DNA from 4 places in the Priestia sp. SB1 genome. Region 3 is predicted to be linked to each of the others. Evidence: riboswitches for the same ligand, from Rfam matches in the RefSeq annotation. Region 3 holds a riboswitch; each other region holds the start of a gene.
The links. Region 3 has a riboswitch for thiamine pyrophosphate ahead of thiC (phosphomethylpyrimidine synthase ThiC). Riboswitches for the same ligand answer to the same signal wherever they lie in the genome.
Positions count from the first base shown of each region.

Region 1: another riboswitch for thiamine pyrophosphate. It lies ahead of thiM (hydroxyethylthiazole kinase); the one in region 3 lies ahead of thiC (phosphomethylpyrimidine synthase ThiC).
Region 2: another riboswitch for thiamine pyrophosphate. It lies ahead of thiT (energy-coupled thiamine transporter ThiT); the one in region 3 lies ahead of thiC (phosphomethylpyrimidine synthase ThiC).
Region 4: another riboswitch for thiamine pyrophosphate. It lies ahead of WKH56_RS13790 (acetylornithine deacetylase); the one in region 3 lies ahead of thiC (phosphomethylpyrimidine synthase ThiC).

Region 1 covers NZ_JBBJSS010000004.1:533,819-536,025, forward strand. The annotation lists gene thiE (thiamine phosphate synthase) at 1-92, opposite strand, end outside; gene thiM (hydroxyethylthiazole kinase) at 106-912, opposite strand; TPP riboswitch at 988-1,096, opposite strand; gene WKH56_RS17890 (MFS transporter) at 1,273-2,207, opposite strand, start outside.
Region 2 covers NZ_JBBJSS010000004.1:129,757-131,963, reverse strand. The annotation lists gene WKH56_RS15810 (ethanolamine ammonia-lyase reactivating factor EutA) at 1-321, opposite strand, end outside; gene thiT (energy-coupled thiamine transporter ThiT) at 478-1,086, opposite strand; TPP riboswitch at 1,119-1,219, opposite strand; lysine riboswitch at 1,394-1,578, shown strand; gene WKH56_RS15800 (amino acid permease) at 1,681-2,207, shown strand, end outside.
Region 3 covers NZ_JBBJSS010000020.1:12,085-14,291, reverse strand. The annotation lists gene WKH56_RS34215 (hypothetical protein) at 358-648, shown strand; TPP riboswitch at 730-844, shown strand; gene thiC (phosphomethylpyrimidine synthase ThiC) at 958-2,207, shown strand, end outside.
Region 4 covers NZ_JBBJSS010000003.1:641,132-643,338, forward strand. The annotation lists gene WKH56_RS13790 (acetylornithine deacetylase) at 1-890, opposite strand, end outside; TPP riboswitch at 1,005-1,107, opposite strand; gene WKH56_RS13795 (MupG family TIM beta-alpha barrel fold protein) at 1,330-2,207, opposite strand, start outside.

The sequences.
Region 1 (2,207 bases), on a different contig from region 3:
TCTTTTAATACTTCTTTCGGATCTTTTTTACAGTTATTGCTGCCCATTATAAAATAAACTTTCAGCAGCTTTTTAATTTCTTCGTTTGTCATTTTCCCGCTCCTTTTAACGTTGATGTACTCTTGCATATGATTCAATATCCTGTCCAGATAAAAGATGAAGCTGATTTAACAGCTCAATTTGAAAGCTCCCCGGCCCTTCTTCACCTTTTTTCGCTGCGGCGATTTCACCTGCCACTCCGTAAAAACTTAAAGCAGCAACACTTGCCTCGACATATTCTTTTTCTACAGCCGCGAAAGCTCCTATAATTGATGTCAGCAGACATCCAGTACCCGTCACCTTCGTAAATAACGGGTGACCGTTGTCTACTGTATACGTTGTGTTTCCATCGGTGATCACATCTTGTTTCCCCGTAATAACAATCACTGTATCTAATTTGTTCGCTGCTTTCTCAGCAAGTTCAATGACGTCTCCTTGCCCTTCTAATGAATCAACGCCTTTAATGAGCCATGACTCGCCTACTACATTCGCAACTTCAGCAGCGTTACCGCGAATAACGGCAATATTTAATTCTTCTACAAGCTGACGTGCCACTTCTGTACGAAACGGTGTCGCTCCGGCTCCTACAGGATCGAAAATAACCGGCACGCCGTTTTCATTTGCTGATTTTCCTGCTATTCTCATCGCTTCTACTTCTTGAGCCGTCAGTGTACCCATATTTAAGACAAGCGCTCCGGCGATTCGAGCCATATCAGCCACTTCTTCCTTCGCATAAGCCATAACAGGTGACGCTCCTATGGCAAGCAGTCCATTTGCTGTAAAATTGGTTACCACAACATTCGTAATATTATGAACAAGCGGACTTGTATCTCTTACTTTTTCTAATTGAGCTGAAATTTTACTAATATCCATGTTCTCTCACTCTTTTCATTTAGTTTTAACACTGCAAAAAAAAGACAAAAAAGCACCTTGCATGCGCAAAGTGCTTTGGTATGTACTCACATTCCCTGCGCTGGCATTATCCAACAGGTTCAAATGGTCAACAGGCGCCCCTGTACTCTCAGCCTGCCCCGCGCAAGCTCCCATACTATTTATTACTACGTTTAAAGTTTACTATTAACTTTTTTTATTTGCAACCATTTCACTGTTTTGCCCATAAAATAAAGCTTCGTTATAGGCTGAGTGGTGTTGTAAATCTTACAGCTTTACTAAAAGCATCATTAAAAGACCTCCAGTAAACTACTGGAGGTCTTCTATCTCCTAAAAATTCTATTATTTCTCTTGAATCGCTTGATTTCTCACAGCTGTTTTTCGGTCCTTCCCTGCTCTTAAAGATAAAAGAAAACAAAGCAGCAGTACAAGTGCAGCTGATACGTACGGATAATTAACGTTTATATCAAAGAGAAAGCCTGCGACAACGGGTCCAATAATATTCCCAAGACTTGTATAAGCAGAATTTAGTCCGGCTACATACCCTTGGTCGTCTTGTGCCATCATCGACATTTGCGTGCTTATTGCCGGACGTAAAATATCTGTTGCTAAAAAGACGATAAATGTTACAACAATAATAAGCCAGTACGTGTGCACAAATAGCGTAAGTAAAATAAAAAGTCCCGTCATCATCAAGCAAAACGAAATGACTCTTTTTTCACCGAACTTATTTAAAATCCAGCCAAAAATCGTAACCTGCACAACAGCCCCTGCAATAGAGCCAAACGTAATAACAAACGCAATATCTTTTGGCGTAAAGCTAAATTTATGATCAACAAATAGTGAAAAGATCGTTTCATAATTGGATAATCCAAACGATGTCACAAAAACGATAATTAAACTTAAAAAATAAGGTTCTTTGTAGGAATTCATAAGCTGCAGTAGCAGCCGATCTTCTTTTGGATTCTCATTGTTTGAAACAGCATGATCTTGTACAGGACGAGACTCCGGCAAAACAAAAAGCGTAATCACTGCAGCCAAGCCTCCTGCTACTGCGGCCATGTAAAACGGCACGCGCATGCCGTATTCAGCTAAAAAGCCTCCAATACCGGGCCCGATAATAAATCCTGTTGTAATCGCTGCCGTCACATAGCCCATTCCTTTAGCGCGTTCTTTAGCAGACGTCACGTCCGCTGTATAGGCCATAACAGCAGGCATAATAAGCGCGGCCCCGACCCCACCTAGCATTCTGGATACAAATAATAAAAGAGGTGTAC
Region 2 (2,207 bases), on a different contig from region 3:
AACGATACTCTCTGCATTTTGCTTCCGAGCCGTTTCTCCTGTGATGATCACAGCACCCGCCTCCACTTGATCTAAGGAGATCCCTGCTTTTTTGTACTCTTTTTCTAGTAATAGCGTTAACCTTCGAACATCGATTTCAACCTCGTTTACCATAGGTGTTGTATAGATGGAACTTGCATACGTTACGCGACGATCAATAATTTGACAGCCTGGCAGCGTAAACTGATTTTGTTGATTTGCTATTAACAGTTTGCTTACAATCAGTTTTGTTGTGCTTGTTCCAATATCTAAACCTATGCTCGTGATCCATTTCTGTAGCATACGATCAATCCTTTATCTCGTTTGAATATGTTGACTATCATAAAACAGTTTTTTGAATATTTCACTAACTATGTTATCAAACCTGACACACTTTTGTGTAAACAAAGGTGACAAATAAGAAAAAAGACTAAATCTTGGCAGATTTAGTCTTTTTTCTTATGATGAGTGTGATTTAGTTACAATCATTCTTGATGCCGATGGAATTAACAATGAAAGGATAATTAGACATGATAGCAACGACCCAATCATCGAAATCCCATTTATCGAGAAAGAATACCATAGAACAGGCATTCCTTTTGGTGCAGCAAATCCCCAAAATATTAAACCGGCAATAAAATGGCAAAAATAACGAGCAAAACTTCCTATAATTAAAGATAAGATAATAAAAAAGAAAGCTTTTGATCTTTGATTATTAGCTAAATATCCTTTAATAGAACTAGAGAAAATCCCGCCAAATCCAATAAAGGTAACAGCGATAATATACTCTATAAAAGCTTGCAACGGGGTTAAAATATACGCATTTCCTAAAGCTAGTTGTAATATTCCCCATAGAAATCCAGATAAAGCTCCTCCTTTAACTCCCCATCGAAAACACATAATAAAGATAGGAACCATAGAGAACGAAATGCTTACACCTATTGCAATTTTTATAGAAGGTAAAAGATCAATCAAAAAAGCCAATGCTGCAAAAATAGCTATTTCAATTTTAGCCTGTAAAGGTAATGCTTTATTCACGTTTCTCACTCCTGTTTTTGAATCATTCATATCAAACGGTTTACACAGGAGTAAGCAAATATATGCTACTATTCCCACATTCCTACGCTAGCGTTAACTAACAGGTTCGAAGGGTCTGAACATTTCGTTCACTCTCAGCACGGCGGCTCCCCCTGTGGTACGTTTGGATATTTATGTAGTATAAAGACAATGTTTATTATACCATACGTAACAAAATAGATTCGAGAGATTTCAAAGATGTTTCTATTTTCTGAATCTATTTTTTATAATGACAATCGTTTTAGTATTTGTTATACTTCTTTTATGTCAATTGAATATAAAAAACCCTCATCCTAATCGATGAGGTAGAGGTCGCAGTTTTTAATAGTAAAGTAACGGAAATGCAGAGAACATTGAGGATGTTGCTTGAAAGGAAAAATTGCCGAAGTTTAAATCACTTCTCGGTTGATTTAAGCTGGGGCTGTCTCCGAACAGGAACAGAACTGTCACATCATGCGAGTGATGTGAAGAGCTATCTTCACGGAAGGTTGACGCGGTTTTCAGATTTAAAAGCGCGCACATATACTGCGGGCTTTTTTTATGTTATCCCGTCTCTTTCCGTACATTCGAAAGGAGTATTTATCTATGCAAGAGCAGCAAGAATTAAAACGTGGGTTGAAATCTCGCCACTTAACGATGATTTCATTAGGAGGAGCCATCGGAACCGGCTTATTCCTAGCAAGTGGTGGAGCAATTCACACAGCAGGACCTGGGGGAGCGCTTTTAGCTTACGCTATTATTGGCGTAATGGTTTACTTTTTGATGACCAGCCTAGCAGAGCTCGCAGCTTATATGCCTGAAGCTGGTTCATTTAGTACGTATGCGTCTCGTTTTGTAGATCCATCCTTTGGTTTCGCTCTCGGCTGGAACTACTGGTATAACTGGGCTATTACGATTGCAGCTGAATTATCCGCTGGAGCCCTTATTATGAAATTTTGGTTCCCGAACTCTTCTTCTATTTTATGGAGTGCCCTGTTTTTATTAATTATGTTTGGGCTTAACTACCTTTCTGTAAAAGGATTTGGTGAATCTGAATTTTGGTTTTCGTTAATTAAAGTAGTAACGGTTATTATCTTTTTAGTTATTGGTATTATGATGATTTTTGGTATCTT
Region 3 (2,207 bases):
TGTTAAAACTATGAAATACAATGTGTATTTGCAAAAAGATAAGAATCTTTAATAATTTGTAATAAAAAGCTTACATGCTACAACCAAAAAACAAGATATCAGCTTTTATTTATTTTAAAAAGCAGTTACTATGTTCAGTATAAATTCTGGTCCCTTAGCTAAAAATGAATCATCTAGACTATTTTTCTTTAGTGTGAAAAAATGACTAAATCATTATGTTTTTTCCATCCCCCCTTACTGTCATCTATCATTTTAATCCAATAGGGCTGACTTATACGACATATCCCCTAAGTAATTTGAAACTTTTTTCTCTCTTTTCTCGTATATAGTAGTATCTTTTTTAGGAGGCTTTTTACTATGAATGGAAATGTACGTACAATGAAATGGGTCACTGCTGGGTATGAAGCCTTGCTGGGAATTCCTTTAATTGGCGCGGGGATTGTTATGGGCTTTAGCTATACTCCTCTTTTTATTGGATTTATTCTTCATGCTATCACACTCATTTTAGCTAATAGACGAGGGTTATCTGCTTATGGAAACATACTAGGGCTTGTTACCTCACTGGTTGCTTGGATTCCATTTTTGGGATTTATCATGCATATTATTACAGCTATTGTGATTGCAATCGATGCTGCTAGACAACGCTAATTGTCTAGCTTTTTTTATTTAAGGGTTGATTTTTTACCGAATGATGGTAAACTTAAGCCGTAAATTGAATAATTTGAATGTTATTTCTACTAGGGGTGTCTGATAGCTCAGACTGAGAGAAGAGTGCAATAAAACTCTTTAACCCTTTGAACCTGATTTGGGTTATACCAGCGGAGGGAAGTAGTCTTGAAAAGAATAGTATATGTTTATTCTTTTTTTGCCTATTCCATCGGGTTCTGTCTATCACAGAACCCGATTTTTTTATGGTTCGGTATAGCTACACTTTATGCGAAACCGGAGGAATATGTAATGTCAAAACAAAATGTATCAGTTTCTATGAAAAAGCCTTTTCCAAACAGTCACAAAGTATATGTCCAAGGATCCAGACAAGACCTTAAAGTGCCTATGCGCGAAATTCATCAGTCTCCTACTACAGGGTCTTTTGGTGAAGAAGAAAATTGTCCCGTACGTGTGTACGACACGAGCGGTGTTTATACAGATCCCTCTTATGAAATTAATTTACAAAAAGGATTACCGGCTCTGCGCGAAAAGTGGATTGCAGAACGAAACGATGTAGAAACATATCAAGGCCGTACGGTTCAGCCACAGGATAACGGTTATTATGATGGTGATCCAAGAGATCAGTACGAGCGCTTTATTATTAATCGTTTACCTTTGCGCGCGAAAAAAAATCAAAATGTAACGCAAATGCACTATGCGAAAAAAGGAATCATCACGCCCGAAATGGAATTTATCGCTATTCGCGAACAGATGGATCCTGAAGTTGTGCGTGAAGAAGTAGCAAGAGGACGTGCAATTATCCCTAATAATATCAATCACCCTGAGAGCGAACCGATGATTATCGGCCGCAAATTCCATGTAAAAATTAATGCTAATATCGGAAATTCAGCTATTCGTTCAGCTATTGAAGATGAAGTAGAAAAAATGACATGGGCAACGCGTTGGGGAGCCGATACAATTATGGATCTATCAACAGGAAAGGATATTCACACAACACGCGAATGGATTATCCGCAACTCGCCTGTTCCTGTAGGGACCGTTCCTATTTACCAAGCGCTTGAAAAAGTAAAAGGCGTAGCAGAAGATCTAACGTGGGAAGCATACCGTGATACATTAATTGAACAAGCAGAACAAGGTGTTGATTACTTTACTATTCACGCAGGTGTTCTTTTACGTTATATTCCTCTGACAGCGAAACGTACGACAGGTATTGTTTCACGCGGAGGATCCATCTTGGCGCAGTGGTGTTTAGCTCATCATGAAGAGAACTTTTTATATACTCGCTTTGAAGAAATCTGTGAAATCTGTAAAGCATACGATATTGCTATTTCGCTTGGCGATGGGCTACGTCCTGGTTCCATTGCAGATGCTAATGATGAGGCACAGTTCGGTGAATTAGAAACGCTTGGTGAATTAACTAAAATTGCTTGGAAACACGATGTTCAAGTTATGATTGAAGGTCCTGGACATGTTCCAATGCATCTCATCAAAGAAAACGTAGATAAACAAATGGAAATATGCCAGGAAGCTCCCTTCTA
Region 4 (2,207 bases), on a different contig from region 3:
TCTTTTGATACTTGGTCGTACGATTCATTAGGATAATAGTGAACGGTGATCCACAGCCTGCATTCATCTGCAATAAAAGCAGCATGTCTTCCGCCTTCGATTACTGCTGGATTAATCGTATTTGTCCCTGGCAAAAATCCTGGATAGCTCTTTGTAACAGCCCAGTGACGCTCCAATTCTTGTAGCCCTCCGATCACTTTTGCCATCTTTTCAATAGCGCTTGCGGCTAACAGCCCTCCTCCAGCATGAATCATACTTCGGCGTGTACCGTCATGATAGGTTTTACTGCTTTTTATCGTAATCCATCCCGTGATCACTCCGCCTTGACCTTGAATATGTAAATCACTTGTATCGACTACAAGCGCAAAATCAGCTGTATACCCTTTCTGACAGCATTGCAGCGTACCTGCCTCTCCTACTTCTTCTCCTACAACGGATTCAAAAATCAAGTCTCCTGGCAGCTCGATTCCTGTTTCTGTTAAAAGCTGAACTGCAAATAATGCTCCCGCCAAACCGCCTTTCATATCAGCAACTCCGCGTCCAATTATCATATTGTCTTTCACAACAGCTTCAAACGGATTGGTTTCCCAATTTTCATTTTCTTGTACCTCAGCAACATCCATATGGCCGTTAATAATCAAGCTTTGATAGTCAGCCGATTTTTGTCCTTTTAACGTTCCCACTACGATAGGGTCGTTAGAATATAAGTCCCACATATCAATGGAAAAACCGCAGTTTTTAAGAAAATCCGCTACGTACAGCTGCGCTTCATGAGAATTTCGTGCAGGAGGCGCTGGCGTTTTATACGAAACAAGCGTTGTTAATAACTGGATTAACTCTCCTTTGCGCTCCTCTACCTGTTTGACAAGCAAATCAATTGTTTCTTTCATGTATGACACCTTCCTTTACGCATAAAAAAACACTTCTTTCGCAGGAAAGAAGTGTTTTTGTTTATGTACACAAAATTATTATAACGAGTTCGTAAGGAAATCCCATACAAAACATCCATTACAATACCTCTTTCCTACGCTAGTATTACCTAGTTCAGGTTATAAGGGTTAAGACTTATCGTCTCTCTCAGCTTCGAAAGCACCCCTAGTGGTGTTGTATCTCTATGAAATTAATCTATTATCATATGTTTACCTGTAATAGTTTTATCATAGTAAAGCGTTTTATTCAATAGAAAGGTTCATGATATGGTAATGAAAATAGTTTCCTTTTTAGTAGTAAAAGAAAAAGCACACACCTTTTTCATGCAGTGTGTGCTCTTTGTTTTTGTGACATTACTAGTTAGCTATTGGCTTCTTTAAAAATACACCGTTTTTTCCTTCAGACAGTAATAAGCTCAAGCTTTTGCCCCGGTCTCACTAATGAAAGCAGCTCGTGATCTTCTTCTATTACATACCCAATCACATTCACATTAGCATTTGCAGACAAATTCCTTTTAGCTATTTGAACCTCTCCTCTATAACGTCCGTAGCCATCATTGTCCATTGTAATTGCTCCGATTCTGCGTTCTACTGTATGAAATGGCAGCACTGGTTTTACAGATCGTGTATCAACCAATCGCAGAACGTCTCTTGATACATCCGGACGCACGCTGTACGTTCCCTGTATATGAGGTGAACGAATGCGTAGCGGAATAATGCGGTTTTCTTGATATTGAACTAAACGTTTTAATAAATTTGAACTGGCGTATGGATCTCCAATATAAACCTCCGTTACTCCGCATCCGTATAAATCTACTGCAGAGGTAAAAGGACATTTATTACGGTCTTTTTCTCTAGTAGGAAGTCCTTGATAAATAGGTCCTCTCTTTTCGCCTTCTCCAGGAATATAAGCACAAACTGGAATACGAAGTTCATTAAATAAATCTGTCTGCTGTTGAAAAAACGTTTCTTCAAGCCCTGTTTCAGGCCGCGGATAAAAATTATGCCAAGCAAGCAGCTGATGATGATGAAGACCTGCAGATAATAGCGCTTCTATTTCTAGTTTTGACACTGTACTTGCATTAAGGGCAATATAAAACTCATCCGCAAGTAAAATCGTTTCTTCTACGCTAAAGCCATCGTCTAGTCTAATACCTGATACGCCAAGTGAAGATAGAGTCATAAGGCTTTCGATACCTAAATGAACCGGTGTATGCTTAGATACATCTGCATACACGCTTATTCCACAATCTCTAGCCACATGAAGCAATTCTTTTG